2 regions of the Limnohabitans sp. genome follow, and region 1 is predicted to be linked to the other one. Evidence: riboswitches for the same ligand, from Rfam matches in the RefSeq annotation. Region 1 holds a riboswitch; the other holds the start of a gene.
What was found. Region 1 has a riboswitch for S-adenosylhomocysteine ahead of metH (methionine synthase). Riboswitches for the same ligand answer to the same signal wherever they lie in the genome.

Region 1 (9,306 bases):
GCGAGAAAAGTGCCAGAACATGAGCCGCTTGATCGAAAACGCGGTGGTCAATGTGGGCCGCATCATCACCGACCTGCGCCCCAGCATCCTGGACCACCAGGGCCTGTGGGGTGCTTTGGAGTGGCAGGCGCAGGAGTTTGTGCAGTCGGCAGAACAGCAACTCAAGTGGTGCATGGAAGTCAACGAGCAGCGGGAGTTGCCTGAGCCCATGGCCATGGCGGTGTTTCGCATCTTCCAGGAGATGCTCAGCAACGTGGGCCGCCACGCCCGGGCGCGCACGGTGGACGTGGACATCGTGGAGCGCGAGGGCTGGTTGCACTTGTCGGTGGAAGACGATGGCTGCGGTGCTTTGCCACAGGTGTTTGAGTCGCCGCAGGCTTACGGCATCCTGGGCATGCGCGAGCGGGCGCGCCACTTTGGTGGCGTGATCGACATCGACAGCCAACCCGGCAGGGGCACGCGCATGCGCTTGTCCATGCCCTTGGCTGCCCACGAGGTGGCCGCATGAACGCCGCCGTGCGTGTGCTGCTGGGCGACGACCACAAGATCGTGCGCGAGGGCCTGAAGATGGTGCTGGCCGACGACCCCGCACTGCAGGTCGTGGCCGAGGCCGACACCGGTCCCGGCGTGCTGGACGAGGTGCACAGGCTGCAGGGCTTGCAGGGCCTCGATGTGGTCTTGCTCGACATCGCCTTGCCGGGCATGGACGGTCTGAATGTGCTGCAAGCGCTGCGGCGGGACTGGCCGGGTCTGCCCGTGCTGATGCTCAGTACCTACCCCGAAAAACAATACGCGGTGCGCTGCATTCAGCTCGGAGCCTCGGGTTATCTGAACAAAAGCACCGACCCGGATGAACTGATGGCCGCGCTGCGCCGCGTGGCCGCAGGCGGCATGCACGTCACGCGGGCCACCGCCGAGGCCTTGGCCAGCTTGGTCAGCCAAGGACGCACCAAAACCGGGATCGACATGCTGTCGCACCGCGAACACCAGGTCTATCTTTTGTTGATCCAGGGACACACCGTGAGCGAAATTGGTGCACAACTGAGTCTGGCCCCCAACACGGTGAGCACTTACCGTGCACGCATCCTGGAAAAGACCGGCACCAAGAACGATGTGGAGTTGGCTTTGTATGCGCAAAGCATCGTCGGGCGCTATTGACCTGGTTCGACCTGCCCGGGATTTGTAGGGCCAGCCCTACGCCGCATCGACAAGCGGCTTGCTAAATGAAGAAGCACGCCCCCAATGGCGCATGGGCAAGGTTTTCTGGCCCGCAGCTTGCATAGACCTGAGCATCTCCAACAAAGCGAGGTTGCCATGTCTGAATATTTCGACCCGTACAACGCCGACCGTCCCCTGATGCTCAAGTGCAGCTGCGGCCGTGACCATTCACCCGCCGACCACCATGCGGCTGTTGCAGCCGATGCGGCTGCAGCCCAGTTGCGTGCGCGTTCAGAGACCGCCGAGTTCGAGGCCTACAGCCAGGAGTTCATCGAGGCCACACTGGTCAAGTCGCTGTTTCCACACGACGAAGAGCGCCGCCTGTTCTTGCGCGCAGTGGGCAAAAAGACCGCCATGGCCGCCATTGCCAGCGTGCTGCCTGTGGCCAGCTTGCAGGCCTTGGCGCAAAGCAAAGGCCCTTTGGAAAAAACCAACCTCAAGATCGGCTTCATCCCGATCACCTGCGCCACGCCACTCATCATGGCCGATCCGCTGGGCTTTTACCAAAAGCAGGGCCTGAATGTCGAAGTGACCAAGACCGCCGGTTGGGCGCTGATTCGCGACAAGATGATCAACAAGGAGTACGACGCCACGCACTTCCTGTCGCCCATGCCCTTGGCCATCAGCATGGGTTTGGGCGCCAACGCCACGCCCATGAATGTGGCGACCATCCAGAACATCAACGGCCAAGCCATCACGCTGGCTGTCAAGCACAAGAACAACCGCGACCCGAAAAACTGGAAGGGCTTCAAGTTTGCAGTGCCTTTCGATTATTCGATGCACAACTTTTTGCTGCGCTATTACTTGGCCGAAAACGGCATCAACCCCGACACCGATGTGCAAATTCGCGTGGTACCACCCCCAGAGATGGTGGCCAACTTGCGCTCGGGCAACATCGACGGTTTCCTCGGACCCGATCCCTTCAACCAGCGGGCGGTGTTCGACGAAGTCGGTTTCATCCACATCCTGACCAAAGAGCTGTGGGACGGGCACCCCTGCTGCGCCTTTGGCACCAGCACCGAGTTCATCCAGAAGAACCCCAACACCTTCGCAGCGCTCTACCGCGCGGTGCTCACGGCCGCAGCCATGGCCCGCAAGCCCGAAAACCGGGAACTGATCGCCAAGGTGATTTCACCCGCGCAGTACCTGAACCAGCCCGAGGCTGTGATTGCCCAAGTGCTGACCGGCAAGTTTGCCGACGGTTTGGGCAAGGTGCAAAACGTGCCCGGTCGCGCGGACTTTGACCCCATGCCCTGGCAAAGCATGGCGGTGTGGATGCTCACGCAAATGAAGCGCTGGGGTTATGTCAAAGGCGATGTGAACTACAAGCAAATCGCCGAGAAAGTGTTCCTCATCACCGATGCGCGCAAGCACATGAAAGAGCTGGGCCACAGCTTTGCAGCCACCACGCCTTACCCCAAGCACAAGATCATGGGCAAAGAGTTTGACCCGGCCAAGCCCGAGGAGTACATCAAGAGCTTCGCGATCAACAAGATGGGTTAAGGCACATGAAAACCACGCACCTCAATTTGCGCGCGGCCATGGTCTCGCTGCTCATGTTCTTGGTCTTTCTGGGGGCCTGGCAGCTCTCGGCCACTGCCCCAACGGTGGCCGGCGCCTCCAAGGCGGGCATGACGGCCGAAGAGATCGAATACCAAAAGATGATGGGCAAAGACCCGGGGGCGGTCAAAACCACGGGGTTTCCGCCACCGCTTGAAGTGGGCAAGGCCATGCTGGGCCACCTGGCCGATCCGTTTTATGACAAAGGCCCCAACGACAAAGGCATCGGCATCCAACTCGCGCATTCTCTGGGCCGGGTGGCCCTGGGCTTCTTCTTGGCCGTGTTGGTGGCCTTGCCGGTGGGTTTCATGATCGGCATGTCGCCACTCATGCGCAAGGCGTTTGACCCCTTCATCCAGGTGCTCAAACCCATCAGCCCCTTGGCCTGGATGCCGCTGGCGCTGTACACCCTGAAAGACTCGGAAGTCAGCGGCATCTTCGTCATCTTCATCTGCTCGGTCTGGCCCATGCTGATCAACACGGCCTTTGGCGTGGCCGCCGTCAAACGTGAATGGCTCAACGTGGCCAGCACGCTGGAGGTGCGTCCGCTGCGCAAAGCCTTCTTGGTGATCCTGCCCGCTGCTGCCCCGACCATCGTCACCGGCATGCGCATCAGCATGGGCATCGCCTGGCTGGTGATCGTGGCCGCCGAGATGCTGGTGGGCGGCACGGGTGTGGGCTACTTTGTGTGGAACGAGTGGAACAACCTGTCTCTGGTGAACGTGATCTTTGCGGTGCTGGTGATTGGCGTGGTGGGCATGTTGCTGGACCTGGCGTTTGCCCAATTGCAAAAGGCGGTGACCTATGTGGAGTGAAGCCACCGAACGCGAGCTGATCGCGCCTTTGTCATCCGACACCCATGCATTCCAACCCAAGGCCAAAGCCATGAACGCTTTCCTCAAAATCGAAAAACTGGGCAAGGCCTACCAAAGCGACAAGCCGGTGTTTTCGGACGTGACCTTCACCATCGACAAAGGCGAGTTCGTCTGCATCATCGGCCACTCGGGCTGTGGCAAAACCACCATCTTGAATGTGCTGGCGGGTCTGGACACGGCCAGCACGGGCCACGCCTTCATGGACGGTCGCGAGATCGCAGGCCCGAGCCTGGAGCGTGGTGTGGTCTTCCAAAGCCATGCGCTCATGCCTTGGCTCACAGTGCGGCAAAACATCGCGTTTGCTGTGCGGTCCAAGTGGCCCGAATGGAAAACGCCGCAAGTGAACGTGCATGTGGAAAAGCACGTCGGCATGGTGGGCCTGTTGCACGCCATCGACAAAAAACCCAGCCAACTGTCGGGCGGCATGAAGCAGCGTGTGGGCATTGCCCGAGCCTTCGCCATCCAGCCCAAGATGCTGCTGCTCGACGAACCCTTTGGAGCCCTCGACGCACTCACACGGGGCACGATTCAGGACGAACTGATGGCCATCGTGCGCCAAACACAGCAAACCGTTTTCATGATCACCCACGACGTGGACGAAGCGATTTTGCTGTCGGACCGCATCTTGCTCATGAGCAACGGCAACGAATCGGGCGGCAGCTATGTGCCAGGGGGCCTGGCCGAAGTGGTGGTCAACCCGCTGCCACGCGAACGCACACGCGCCCAGTTGCACCACTTGCCCGGTTATTACGACATGCGCAACCACATCGTCGATTTTTTGGTGTCACGCGCCAAAGCCCATTGATTCTTTCTTTTTCACCAACCCCCCAAGAGGTCTCTCATGAACCGTTTAGACATCACCGAAAAAATCATCACAGCCAAAGTGTCCAAGGGCATCAAGTGGAGCGACGTCGCCGACAAGGTCGGCTTGTCCAAAGAGTGGGTCACCGCCGGGTGCCTCGGCCAAATGACCTTTGATGCCAAGCAAGCCAAAATCATCGGAAAAATCTTTGGCCTGACCGCCGAAGAAATCAAATGGCTGCAAGTGGTGCCCTACAAAGGCTCTCTGCCCAGCCAAGTGCCCACCGACCCGCTGATTTATCGCTGGTACGAAATCGTCAGCGTGTATGGCACCACCATCAAAGAACTCATCCACGAAGAGTTCGGCGACGGCATCATGAGCGCCATCGACTTCAGCATGGACATCGTGCGCCAGCCCGACCCCAAGGGCGACCGCGTGAACGTGGTGCTGTCGGGCAAGTTCTTGCCTTACAAGCAGTACTGACAGGGCGCGGGTAGGTGCAGCTTGACCGCGTCGGCAAGGCTGCCCCCTTAAAAACAAGGGTCTTTTTGCTTTGTACGCGGTTAAAATCCCAGCTTCCTCAAGGAGCGTTGCAGCCCGCCGCCTAATAGGCGCAGCAGGTCAGGCTTGGGGCCGTTCAATGTCTGAATGATCTTGCACAACGACGCTCACCTGATGATCCAAGGTGAGCCCGTGTCTGTTGTCGCGTCTGAAATCGTGTCTGTCCCCCCCATGAAGTTGTCCGGTCTGGAGCCTGTCTCCATCGGCACCGGGTCGCTGTTCGTCAACGTGGGCGAACGCACCAACGTGACCGGCTCCAAGGCCTTTGCCCGCATGATCCTGAACGGCCAGTACGAAGAGGCCTTGGCTGTGGCGCGGCAGCAGGTCGAAAACGGCGCGCAGGTGATCGACGTGAACATGGACGAAGCCATGCTCGACAGCCAAGCGGCCATGGTGCGTTTCTTGAACCTGATGGCCTGGTGAGCCCGACATCGCCCGCGTGCCGGTGATGGTGGACTCGTCCAAATGGTCGGTGATCGAAGCCGGTCTGCGCTGCATCCAGGGCAAGGGCATCGTCAACTCGATCAGCATGAAAGAAGGCTTGGACGAGTTCAAACGCCAAGCCAAGCTGGTCAAGCGCTACGGCGCTGCTGCGGTGGTGATGGCGTTTGACGAAAAAGGCCAAGCCGACACCTACGCACGCAAGATCGAGATTTGCGAGCGCGCTTACCGCGTGTTGGTGGACGAGGTGGGCTTCCCGCCGGAAGACATCATCTTCGACCCGAACATTTTTGCCATCGCCACTGGCATCGAAGAGCACGACAACTACGCCGTGGACTTCATCGAAGCCACGCGCTGGATCAAACAGAACCTGCCCGGCGCCAAGGTCAGCGGCGGCGTGTCCAACGTGTCTTTCAGCTTTCGGGGCAACGACCCGGTGCGCGAAGCCATCCACACCGTGTTCCTGTACCACGCCATCCAGGCGGGCATGGACATGGGCATCGTCAACGCAGGCATGGTCGGCGTATACGACGACCTGGAGCCCACGCTGCGCGAACGGGTGGAAGACGTGGTGCTGAACCGCCGCCCTGATGCGGGCGAGCGTTTGGTGGAGGTGGCCGACAGCGCCAAGGGAGCGGCCAAAGACGAGAGCGCCAAACTGGCTTGGCGCGGCACGCCCGAGGCCCCCGTCGGCGTGGCGCAGCGCCTGTCACATTCCTTGGTGCACGGCATCACCGACTTCATCAACGACGACACCGAAGAGGCGTACCAAGAGATTTTGGCCAAAGGCGGCCGTCCGCTGCACGTGATCGAAGGCCCGCTCATGGACGGCATGAACGTGGTGGGCGATTTGTTCGGCCAGGGCAAGATGTTCTTGCCGCAGGTGGTCAAGAGCGCGCGCGTGATGAAGCAAGCCGTGGCGCATTTGCTGCCCTACATCGAAGCCGAAAAACTCGCGCAAGAAGCGGCCGGTCAAGACGTCAAAGCCAAGGGCAAGATCGTGATCGCCACCGTCAAGGGTGATGTGCACGACATCGGCAAGAACATCGTCACCGTGGTCTTGCAATGCAACAACTTTGAAGTGGTCAACATGGGCGTGATGGTGCCCTGCCACGAAATTTTGGCCAAAGCGAAAGCCGAGAACGCCGACATCATTGGCCTCTCAGGCTTGATCACGCCGAGCTTGGAAGAGATGCAGTACGTGGCGGGCGAGATGGAAAAAGACCCCTACTTCCGCGAGCGCCAAATGCCGCTGTTGATTCGGTGGTGCGACCTGCAGCCGCGTGCACACCGCCGTGAAGATTGCCCCCCACTACAGCGGCCCGGTGGTCTATGTGCCCGACGCCTCGCGCAGCGTGAGCGTGGCGCAGGGCTTGTTGTCCGAGCAAGCCGCGAACTACATCGCCGAGCTGAATGCCGACTATGACAAGGTGCGCGAGCAGCACGCCAACAAAAAACAAACCCCGATGTGGACGCTGGCGCAGGCCCGCGCCAACAAGACGCCCATCGACTGGGCTCAAGGCGTGCCCACTCCCCCGAAGTTCATTGGCCGCCGCGTGTTCAAGAACTACGACCTGGCCGAGATCGCGCAATACATCGACTGGGGCCCCTTCTTCCAGACCTGGGATTTGGCCGGACCTTTCCCCGCTATCCTGGATGATGAGATCGTAGGCGAGCAGGCGCGCAAGGTGTATGCCGACGGCCAGGCGATGCTGAAAAAAATCATCGAAGGCCGCTGGGTCACAGCCAATGCTGTGTTGGGCCTCTTCCCTGCCAACAGCGTCAATGACGACGACATCGCTCTTTATTCAGACGCCTCGCGCAGCCAGGTCGCCATGACGTGGCGCGGCCTGCGTCAGCAGACCGAAAAACACATGATCGATGGTGTCATGCGCCCCAGCCGCTGCTTGGCCGACTTTGTCGCGCCCGTGGGCGTGGCTCCCGATCACGTGGGCCTTTTCGCCGTCACCGCGGGCATCGGCGCCGACAAGCGCGCAGAGGCTTTCGAAGCCGCGCACGACGACTACAGCGCCATCATGCTCAAGTCATTGGCCGACCGCTTGGCCGAAGCGCTGGCCGAATGCCTGCACAAAAAAGTGCGCACCGACCTGTGGGGTTACGTGTCAACCGAGGCGCTGAGCAACGAAGAGTTGATCGCTGAAAAATACCAAGGCATCCGCCCCGCGCCCGGCTACCCCGCCTGCCCCGACCACAGCGCCAAACAAGCGATGTTCGATGTGCTGCAATGCCAAGACATTGGCATGGGCCTGACCGAGAGCCTGGCCATGACGCCTGCGGCCAGCGTGAGCGGTTTTTACATCGCGCACCCCGAGGCGCAGTACTTCAACGTCGGGCAAAGTGGGCGACGACCAGGTGCAAGACCTCGCGCAGCGCAGCGGGGTTGAGGTGAAAGACCTGCAACGCCTGTTGGCCCCTAACCTCTGAACACCATGCTCAATTTTTGGACGTCCTGCGGTCACCAGCACCTCTCGCGCAACGAGCGGGGCTGGATGAGCGCCACGCCCGACTATTGGCGTTTGTGGTTGGAGCGCCCAGAGTTGGCTTTGGTGGAGGAGTCTTGCAAGGCTGAGAAGCGCATTGCACCAGGCGCTGCTGGATGCACCTTTGATGCAGGTGACGCCCGCGCAACTCAAGGCTTTCAAGGACGACGATGCGCGTGAAAACTACGAGCTGTTTTTGCGTTTTCGGGATGACGTAAAAAGCGCCGGTTCGCTGGAAGCGGCCTACATGGCTTGGCAAAAATCCGGCAACATCCAAATGCCGCCGCTCTTCATTGATGTGGTGGTGCAGGCCATTGTGTGCAACGTGCTGGCCGAGGTGCAAGACGCGTGGGTATGGCGTGCTGCTGAGCTGCTGTTTCGCCGCCAGCGCATCACCATCGAAGGGGGCCGTGTGCTGTCGGGCGACAGCGACACCCTGGACAGCCTGAAAGCCACCGGGGGTTTGGGTGAGATGGGCCGCTTGTTGATGGAAGGCGGCGCGCCCCTCAAGGCGGTCGATGTGAAGGTGCTGCACCCGGACAACGCTGAACGCTACTTCGCACAGCGCGAGGGCCTGGGCCGTTACGCCTTTTTGCTCGACATGACGCATGAACTGCAAAACGAATTGCCGCACGGCCTGATCTTGAGCATGGTCAACGCCCGCTCGGGCCTGAAAGCCTTGTCCAGCGTCTTGGCCTTGTGGGTGCAGCACTTTTTGGGTGTGTCGGTCAGCATCGAGCCGGTGCAAAAGGTGGACGATCCGGCTTGGCGCTGGCATGTGGGGCTGGACGTGACGGCTACTGCTTTGCTCAATGACCTCTACCAAGGCGTTGAGTTGGACGCCAAGCGCCAGCAGCAACTCATCAGCCTGTTCAAGCTGCGTTTTGCCAATCCGGATGACATGCGCGCTGATGTGCGGGGCAAGGTGGTTTACCTGGGCCTGGCCATGAACGAGCAGGGTTTACTCAAGCTCAAGCCGCAAAACCTGTTGCTCAATTTGCCCTTAACCCTCTCTGCCTGAACTTGCTTCGCTCAAGTTTTGCGCTCTTTAAACGACCCAGGGCATGAAAGTGGTTGGCCAAAAGCTTTACCAGATGAAGCCAAATATCAAGAGCAAACCGCTGTTATGAAGGCGGCCAATCTGACGTGAACCGAAAAATCCGGTGGGTACACCCGGTCCGTGTCGATCCATCTTTTTGTTGAAATCGTTGCAATCGGTCAATGCCATGGCTTTGAAACCCGATACTGAGCCACTTGCGCGCCGCCGAAGAAAGCCACACCCATGTTTGACCACCATGTTTGACCGCCACGCCCAAACCCTGTTGCGCCCCGCGCTGAACGCCGCCGC
Region 2 (9,306 bases), on a different contig from region 1:
AACAACGCCTTTGTGATCCTGGACGAGGCGCAAAACACCAGCACCGAACAGATGAAAATGTTCCTGACCCGCATCGGCTTTGGCGCCAAGGCGGTAGTGACGGGTGATGTGAGTCAGATCGACTTGCCCAAGGGGCAACTGAGCGGCCTGATTGACGCCGAGCGGGTTTTGAAGCGGGTCAAAGGCATTGCTTTCACACGCTTTAGCAGCGCCGACGTGGTGCGCCACCCCTTGGTGGCCCGCATCGTGGACGCCTACGACGCGCAAGGCAGCGCGCCGCTGAGGGCGGGCATCAGCACCCGACGCAAACCATTGACCAGCGACGATTGAGTTGCCTGCACTGCGCGGCGACGATACGCGCACCCAACACCCTACACACAGACTTTTCTTGCCCATGCCCTTGCAACAACTCCAACTGTCCCTGCAATTTGGGAACATCCCCAATGCGGCACGTCACCGCGCCGCCCTGCCCCGCCATGTGGTGTTACGAGCGATTCGCCACGCTTTGGCCGACGATGCCGAAATCACCGTGCGCATCGTGGGCGAAGAAGAAGGGCGTGCACTGAACAACAGTTACCGCAAGAAGGATTACGCCACCAATGTGCTGACGTTTGATTACGAGCAAGAGCCGGTGGTGGTGGCCGACTTGGTGCTGTGCGCCCCGGTGGTGGCCCGCGAAGCCAAAGAGCAGGGCAAAACGCTGGCAGCGCATTACACGCATTTGCTGGTGCACGGCACTTTGCACGCGCAAGGCTGGGACCACGAGAACAGCACCGCCGACGCGCAAGAAATGGAGGCCTATGAGGTGGCCATCCTGGCCGGTCTGGGGTTATCGAACCCCTACCTTTGATCTGGGATGGCCACAGCCTAGACGACCTGGTGTTTCACCCCCTCAATAACGGTAGCCAATGCCAACGCCATAGAGCAAAGGGTCCACCCGCAAGCGGCCCAAACTGCTGCCGTCGGCATACACATCGGTTCGTATATTGGTTTTTTTCACATCCAGGTTGATCGACCAATTTTTATCGATCGGAAAATCCACACCCACTTGGAAGGCAGTGCCCCAGCTGTGGCTGTCCAAAGTGACACCCGGTGGCAAAGACACGCCGCTGAAACGGGTGTAGGCGACGCCCCCGCCTACATAGGGCTTGAAGCCCTCAAAGTCGGTGAAGTGGTACTGCATCAGCAAAGTTGGTGGCAAATGCTTGAAGGAGCCGATATCGGTGCCGTTGGCATAGACCCGTTGCTTTTGGTGGGTGGTCAAGGCCAGTTCTGCGGCCAAGTTCTTGCTGAAGAAATACGTGAAGTCAATTTCTGCAAAGGTCTTGTTGTCAATGGACAGGCCCAAAGGGGTGGTGTCCTTGTTGACACTGTCCAAATGCACGGAGCGCAAGCGAATTTGCCACGGGCTTTCGCCCAGGCCTTGTGCCATCGCGCCCGTGACCGATCCCGCCAGCAACAGTGCTACCCACCAAGTTTGTTTTTTCATGTCGATTTTCCTTTTGTAAGCGAGAGACAAACCTCTCGATTTCATTGGAATATTGGCGACGATGTGTGCTCTTGATGCACATCAAACGAACACAGGCGGGACTCGCAGCCGCAGGTCCACTTGAGCTTCATCAAGGGTATGCGTTGCTATCTCGCACTGTGTGTGGCAAACCACTGAACAGATGGGGCTGCGCCAGTCAAAGGCGACGCACGATCTCCAGCGTCGCCGCGCTTTGGTTCATGGTGTAGAAATGGATAGCGGGCACGCCGCCGTTGATGAGTTGCTCGCAAAGGTCGGACACCACGTCCAGGCCGAAGGCCTTGATGGAGTCAGTGTCGTCGCCATAGGCTTGCAGGCGCAGCCGGATCCAGCGCGGGATCTCGGCCCCGCAGGCGTCTGAGAAGCGCAGTAATTGTGCTGAGCTGGTAATCGGCATGATGCCCGGCACGACGGGCACATCGACACCCAGTTTGTAGGCGCCGTCCACAAAACGGAAATACGCATCGCTGTTGAAGAAGTATTGCGTGATGGCCGAGTTGGCCCCGGCTTTTATCTTGGTGGCAAAGGCGTGCAAGTCGGCATCGGGGGACTTGGCCTGAGGATGAATTTCGGGGTAGGCCGCCACTTCGATGTGGAAATCGTCACCGGTCTCAGCTCGGATGAAGGCCACCAAATCGCTGGCGTAATGGAACTCGCCACCAGCACCGTAGCCGCTGGGCAAGTCGCCGCGCAAAGCCACCAGCCGCTTGACGCCCATGGCTTTGAGCTTGGCCAATTCAGCGCGCACCGAAGCTTGGGTCGCACCAATGCAAGAAAAGTGCGAGGCCGCAGGCACGCCCTCGGCCAGGATCGCACCCACGGTGGCAAAGGTGCCTTCTTGTGTGGAGCCCCCAGCGCCGTAGGTCACCGAGCAAAACTCTGGCTTTAAGCCATAGAGCGCTTGACGCACACCGCGCAGCTTGTCTGCGCCTTCGGGGGTTTTGGGTGGAAAAAATTCCAGGCTGATGGGCAGCTTCAAACCAGACATCTCAACACCTTCAAAAATTCAATAGTCGTTGGCCTTGGCATAGGCCAAGGCGGCCAGATCAGCCTCGTGGGCTTCGCGTGCTTTTTCGCGTGCGGGAGCCACTGACGCAGGGTCAGGCCAACAGGCCTGCACAAAAAATTCACGGTTGCCGTCGCCACCTTCAATCGGGCTGTCCAACCAAGCCGTCACTTGCATGCCCAACTCGGTCAAAGTTGTGCGCACACGGTTTTCGATGAACGGAAAATGGGTGTCGTCTTTCACGATGCCGCCCTTGCCCACTTGGCCCGGCTGCAGCTCAAACTGGGGTTTCACCAACATGAGCAACTGGCCCGTGGGCTTGAGCAAATGCACCACGCCCGGCAACACCAAGGTCAGCGAGATGAAGGACACATCGCCCACCATCAGGTCAAAACCCTGCAGCGCTTCTGGCACCCGCTCATCACCGGGTTCCAGCTCGCGGGCGTTCACGCCTTCGATGCAGACCACCCGCTCATCTTGGCTGATGCGCGGATGCACCTGGGCGTGGCCCACATCAATGCCCACCACCTCGGCCGCGCCGTGCTGCAACAAGCAGTCGGTGAAGCCGCCCGTGCTTTGCCCCACATCCAGGCAACGCAAACCATCTACCAGAACACCCGTGGCCTTCAAGGCCCCTTCGAGCTTGAGGCCGCCACGCGACACATAGCGCGACTCGGCGTCGTCGAGCAGCTGCAAAGCAGCACTCTCGGGCACCTCATCGCGGTTTTTCACCACCGCGCGCCAACCTCCGTCGGGCTGCTGCCACTTCACGCCCCCAGCAATCAGTCGTTGAGCTTGAGAACGGGAGGCGGCCAAGCCGCGCTCCACGAGAAGTTGGTCGATGCGCATCAGGTGGATTTCAATAACGGTAAGTGTCGGCTTTGTAAGGACCGTTCTTGGACACGCCGATGTAAGCGGCTTGTTCTTCGCTGAGTTCGGACAGCATCGCGCCGACTTTCTTCAGGTGCAAACGGGCCACTTTTTCGTCCAGGTGCTTGGGCAGCACATAGACCTTGCCGTTTTCGTACTGGTCTTGCTTGGTGAACAGCTCGATCTGGGCGATGGTCTGGTTGGCGAACGAAGACGACATCACGAAGCTGGGGTGGCCGGTGGCGCAACCCAAGTTCACCAAGCGGCCCTTGGCCAACAGGGTGATCTTCTTGCCGTCGGGGAAGATGATGTGGTCAACTTGCGGCTTGATCTCGTCCCATTGCAACTTTTCCAAAGAAGCGACGTCGATTTCGTTGTCAAAGTGGCCAATGTTGCAGACGATGGCTTCGTCTTTCATGGCGGCCATGTGCTCGTAGCGGATCACGTTCTTGTTGCCGGTGGCGGACACAAAGATGTCGCACTTGTCGGCGGCGTATTCCATGGTCACGACCTTGAAGCCTTCCATCGCAGCTTGCAGGGCGTTGATCGGGTCGATCTCGGTCACCCACACTTGGGCGCTCAGGGCGCGCAGGGCTTGTGCCGAGCCCTTGCCCACGTCACCGTAACCGGCAACCACGGCCACTTTGCCGGCGATCATCACGTCGGTAGCGCGCTTGATCGAATCAACCAGCGATTCGCGGCAGCCGTACAGGTTGTCGAACTTGCTCTTGGTCACCGAGTCGTTCACGTTGATGGCACGAAACATCAGACTGCCCTTGGCGGCCATTTCGTTCAGGCGCAGCACGCCGGTCGTGGTCTCTTCGGTCACACCGATGATGTGCGCGCCCTTGCGGCTGTACCAGGTCGGGTCCACGGCCAGTTTGGCCTTGATGGCATTGAACAGGCAGGTCTCTTCTTCGCTGGTGGGGTTGGCGATCAGGCTGGCGTCTTTTTCAGCACGCTTGCCCAAGTGCATCAACAACGTGGCATCGCCGCCGTCGTCCAGGATCATGTTGGGGCCTTCGCCTTCGGTGCCTGCAGCGCCGAAGTCAAAAATGCGGTGGGTGTAATCCCAGTAATCGGCCAAGGTCTCGCCCTTGATGGCGAACACGGGCGTACCTGCAGCGGCAATGGCGGCAGCTGCGTGGTCTTGTGTCGAGAAGATGTTGCAAGAGGCCCAGCGCACATCGGCGCCCAAGGCTTGCAAGGTCTCGATCAGCACGGCCGTCTGAATGGTCATGTGCAGCGAGCCGGTGATGCGTGCGCCCTTCAAGGGCTGGGCCTTGGCGAACTCTTCGCGGATGGCCATGAGGCCGGGCATTTCGGTTTCGGCGATTTTGATTTCTTTGCGACCCCAGTCCGCCAAGCCGATATCGGCAATGATGCAGTCTGCGTTGACGGCCGTCGGAATACGTGCGTTCATGTGAAAACTCCAAAGCAATGTGAAAGGGCCACATGCGTATTGGAAGCACTGAACCGAAACAGGCTCACCTCACGTCATGTGGATGAGCGTCGTTGCTTTTAAAGTGTTCCGAGCCTCACGCCCCGCTGCCGACTTGTTGGCAAGCCAGGGGGCGCTGCAACGCTCCTCGGAAGCGGGCATTCTATCGCAGACCCATCAGCCGATGGCTTGCCCACCCAAAGCCGCCCCGATGCGCCGGGGGATTTTGCATGGGACATTTGCTAGACTGAAAAAAATCTTCACACCCGCAAACCACCATGCCCGACCTGATGAAACATCTTGCTGCCTATTGGCATCTATGGACCGTTGCAGCGGTGTTGGGGCTGATCGGTCTGCACTACCTGTTCCGGTTTGTCATACCGGCCCTTGTTCTCAAAAACCAGTTTAATGCGGTCAATTCGACCTTGGGTCAGTTGGCCACACGGCCTGCCGAGGCTCCCATCGATCTGACGTCTCTGCAGCAAGAAACCACCATCAACCCCGCCTTGCATCATGCATGGCAACAATATGCCCGCACGCTGCAAACCCCATGGCAAAACCCTGATGCAGGCCCTATCGGTGCTGCCAGGCAGCGCGTGAGCCAATTGTCTGGCGCATTTTTTGCCCACATGAACACGAACGCTGACGGTGGGCGGCTGGACCTGTCTGCCATTGAACGCCTGGCGCAAACCGATGCGCAACTGGCAACACTTTGGCAGGAGTACAACCAAGCTGTGGAAACTCTCCAGCAGCTTGAAACCAGCACGCTTGCACGCTCCGGGCCGTGGCAAGCCAGCAGCTACGCCGAGCACTATTTCACAGAGCAAGCCTTGGTCGACTCGCCCCTTCAGACCCACTTTTTCAGCCACATCCCGGGCATCCTGACCGGGGTGGGCATCATTGGCACCTTCACAGGCTTGATTGCGGGTCTGATCGGATTTGATGTCTCTCAACCCCAGCAGGTGCAAAACGAATTGACCCAACTGGTACAAACAGTGGGGCACGCTTTTTTGGTTTCTGCCATGGCCATCACTTTGGCAATGGTCTTCACCTGGTTTGAGAAGTCCTTACTCACAGGCCGCTATCGGCAGGTGGAGCAACTTCAGCACCATCTGGACACGATCTTTGCGCCCCATGGCGGTGAACAACACCTGGAGAGACTCACCCTGGCCACCGAAATGCAAACCAGGCTGTCTCTGCAAATATTGCAGCAATTGCGCGCCACATCGCCCACAGCCAGCCAACGCTGAAGACGATGGGACCGAACACCCGCCCCAACAGACGACGCAGGAACGATGCGGAAAAGCCGTTCTGGATTTCTTTTTCCGACCTGATGACCGCGCTCATGGTTTTGTTTTTGGTAGCCATGGCCGTTGCTTTGCTGAGCGTCACGGAAGGCTTGCGACAAATGGACGATGCCCGCATCCAACGAGAAAGCACCATCTCGACTTGCCTTGAGGACATCGCCTTGATCACCCGCCAAAAGTCTTTTGCGGGGGTGCAGTTGCGTGGACAAACCCTGGAATTCGGTTCGCTCGCTGAATTTCCCAAAGACAGCCACCAACTGGACAGCCTTCGCGCCAACTTCCTGCGTGAATTCGTCCCGGAAATGCTCGACATTGCACGCACGCCTGCATGTCAGATGTGGCTCAAACGGTTTGTGGTGGACGGCTATGCCAGCCCCGAGGGTTCTTACCTGTACAACCTCAATCTGAGCTTGGCACGTTCGCAACGTGTCTTGTGTGTGCTGCTCGATGCCAAAGCACCCAACGCACTCAGCCAGGAAGACCGTCAAACGATCAGAGACCTGTTCTTTGTGGGCGGGTCCTCTTTCAACTCTGCCATCTTGAACCAGCCTGAAAAAAGTCGCCGAGTAGAGCTGCGACTGGAGTTCAAGGAACAACTGTCCAACTGCAGCCCTGCCACCCCAGGCTGCAAGCCCGAGACCCCGCCCTCCATCCTCTGGGATGAGGACTTCACGTGTCCATTGGCTGGGCGCTCGTGAACCCCAGCCGAACCACGGTGCCCCTGCCGTCTTTGACAGGACTGTGGACACCGACCACTGCACCATGCAGGTGGGCAATTTCCTTGACAATGGCCAGGCCCAAACCACTGCCTGACACCCCCGAGGGTGCAGCGCGGTAAAAGCGCTCAAACACATGCGCCTGATGCGCCGCCGCAATCCCGGGGCCATCGTCTTGTACCTCCACCCACGAAGGCCCAACCCTGACCGTGATGTGTGCTCCAGGCTTGGAATGCTGCAAAGCATTGTCAATCAGGTTGCTCAGGGCTTCACTCAACAACAGCTCTAACCCCAAGACCACGCCGCGGGTGTCCAGTATTTCCAGGCCCAGATCGTCACCCCTTTGGTGCGCTCGCCACAAATGGGTCTGGGTGACTTGCCTGGCCAGAACCACCAAATGAACCGGCTGCGGGCTGTGCATTTCACGGGCGTGCTCCACACGCGTCATGGTCAACATCTTCTCGGTCAAGCGCACCGCATCGTCGGTGGTCTGCCGCGCCGCCTGCAGCAAGGCCTGCGCCTGCTCGGGATGCGGGTTGCGCTGGGCCAGTGCCAATTGTGTTTTGAGCGCCGTCAAAGGGGTCCTCAACTGGTGCGCAGCGTTGTCCAGAAAGCGCTTGCGGATGTCAATCAACCGGCCCAGACGGTCCAGATAACTGTTCAGGGTGTCGATCAGGGGCTGCAACTCGCGCGGCAAATCGGGGGGTTGGATGGGCGAAAAATCATCTTCGGCCTTACCCGCCAGTTGCCGACGAAAAGCCTCCAGCGGCCGGATGCCCAACTGCACCCCCAACACCACCAACAAAGCCGCCGCCAACAGCAGCAGGCCTTGACTTCTCAAGGTGCCCCGGAAAATCCGCTGCGTCAATTGCTGGCGCGCCTCCATGGTTTCAGCGACCGTGATCCGGATGAGGGGGTCGGTCAAGCCTGCGGCCTCCATCACATGGATGAGCTGAACCAAACGCACCGATTGGTTCAGGTAACGCCCATCGCCCAACTGCACCAAGGCAAAAAAACGCACCGATGACGCACTGCTTGCTGGCAAATCAGGCAAATCGGCAGCACCCGCCAACCACTGCCCATCGAGCAATCTGACCTTGTAAAAAAGACGCGCCCCGGTGTGGTTTTCAAACAAATAACCTGCCGCCTTCATCAGCTCCAGTTGAACCTGCCCATCACGCCAAACCAGTTCTTCGGCCAAAGTGCGTGCAGCCAGGTACAGCGACCGGTCATAGGCCTCGTTGGCCGCGTTGACCGCGTTACCGTAAGCCACCCAGGCATTGACTCCAATGAGCATAGCCAAGGGCAACAAAATCCAGGCCAACAAGCGACCGCGCAGGGACGCAACAGGTCGGACAAATTGCTTGAACGAAGGCATTTCAAGTCCGTACCGGGGCTTGCGTCAGCATATACCCCATGCCCCGGAAGGTGGTGATGGCCACCTCGGCATGGGCGGGCGCTGCGTTCAGCGATTCGAGTTTTTTACGCAACCGGTAAATCAACACCTCCACAGCGTCCAGCGCTGTGGGCTCGTCGCCAAAGACCTCGGCGTGCAACTGCTCTTTGCTCACGGTGCGTTGGGGCGAAGCCAACAGCACCCGCAAGGCAGACGATTCACGCTGGGTCAGCGCCAGCGGCAGCCCGTGCAACAGCACCGCACCGCTGTCGGGCTGCATTTCCAGTGGCCCCATGCGCAGCGCTGCGGTCTTAACCCGCCCCTGGCGACGCAGCAAAACCTGCAGACGCGCCTCCAGCTCGCTCAGGTCAAAGGGCTTGGGCAAGTAATCGTCGGCGCCCAGGTTCAGGCCCAGCACCCGGTCGGGCACACTGGCGCGCGCCGTCAAAATCAGCACCGGCACCGCATCGCCCCGTGCACGCAAAGCCTGCAGCACGCTCAGGCCGTCTGGCCCCGGCAACTGCAAATCGAGCAGCACCGCATCAAAACCATGACCCAGCTGCAAACACTGCTCGGCCTGCAGGCCGTCGGTGGCAAAGACCACCTCCATGTCGGCTTGGCGCAAGGCAGCCCCCAACCACAAGGCTATGTCGGGGGTGTCTTCTACCAGCAAGATGCGGGACTTGAGGGTATTCACTGATCAGCTTTGACAGGTGATTGACAGTTTGGCGCGGCACGGCACACGACAATCCTGGAATCTGCACCAGACACAGACCCGGGCAGTGGCTTTTTTTGATTTTCACACAGGAGACCTGCATGTCCATTTCCAAACGCGACTTCCTGGCCCTCGGCACTGCCGCTGGTGCTTCCCTGGCCCTGCCGGCTTGGGCTCAGGCCAAACCCATGTTTGACACGCTCAACATGTTCGTGCCCGCTGCCCCCGGTGGCGGCTGGGACGGCACAGCCCGCGCCATTGAGCGCGCTGCCAAGGCGGCTGGCCTGGTGGGCAACATGGCCTTTGAAAACGTCGGCGGCGCTGGCG

Region 2: it holds a riboswitch for S-adenosylhomocysteine, as region 1 does, so the genes downstream of both, ahcY (adenosylhomocysteinase) here and metH (methionine synthase) in region 1, are expected to answer to the same signal.

The regions. Positions count from the first base shown of each region.
Region 1 covers NZ_JAAVVW010000003.1:2,209,422-2,218,727, forward strand. The annotation lists gene HEQ17_RS14025 (PAS domain S-box protein) at 1-508, shown strand, start outside; gene HEQ17_RS14030 (response regulator transcription factor) at 505-1,158, shown strand; gene HEQ17_RS14035 (CmpA/NrtA family ABC transporter substrate-binding protein) at 1,315-2,721, shown strand; gene ntrB (nitrate ABC transporter permease) at 2,727-3,593, shown strand; gene HEQ17_RS14045 (ABC transporter ATP-binding protein) at 3,583-4,458, shown strand; gene cynS (cyanase) at 4,495-4,938, shown strand; S-adenosyl-L-homocysteine riboswitch at 5,032-5,132, shown strand; partial or broken gene metH (methionine synthase) at 5,188-7,902, shown strand; gene HEQ17_RS16080 (DUF6352 family protein) at 7,908-8,138, shown strand; gene HEQ17_RS14060 (DUF6352 family protein) at 8,086-8,979, shown strand.
Region 2 covers NZ_JAAVVW010000002.1:560,320-569,625, forward strand. The annotation lists gene HEQ17_RS02785 (PhoH family protein) at 1-330, shown strand, start outside; gene ybeY (rRNA maturation RNase YbeY) at 395-850, shown strand; gene HEQ17_RS02795 (OmpW family outer membrane protein) at 893-1,489, opposite strand; gene metF (methylenetetrahydrofolate reductase [NAD(P)H]) at 1,686-2,516, opposite strand; gene HEQ17_RS02805 (TlyA family RNA methyltransferase) at 2,535-3,383, opposite strand; gene ahcY (adenosylhomocysteinase) at 3,394-4,827, opposite strand; S-adenosyl-L-homocysteine riboswitch at 4,905-5,001, opposite strand; gene HEQ17_RS02815 (MotA/TolQ/ExbB proton channel family protein) at 5,124-6,095, shown strand; gene HEQ17_RS02820 (flagellar motor protein MotB) at 6,101-6,850, shown strand; gene HEQ17_RS02825 (cell wall metabolism sensor histidine kinase WalK) at 6,822-8,246, opposite strand; gene HEQ17_RS02830 (response regulator transcription factor) at 8,248-8,961, opposite strand; gene HEQ17_RS02835 (tripartite tricarboxylate transporter substrate-binding protein) at 9,081-9,306, shown strand, end outside.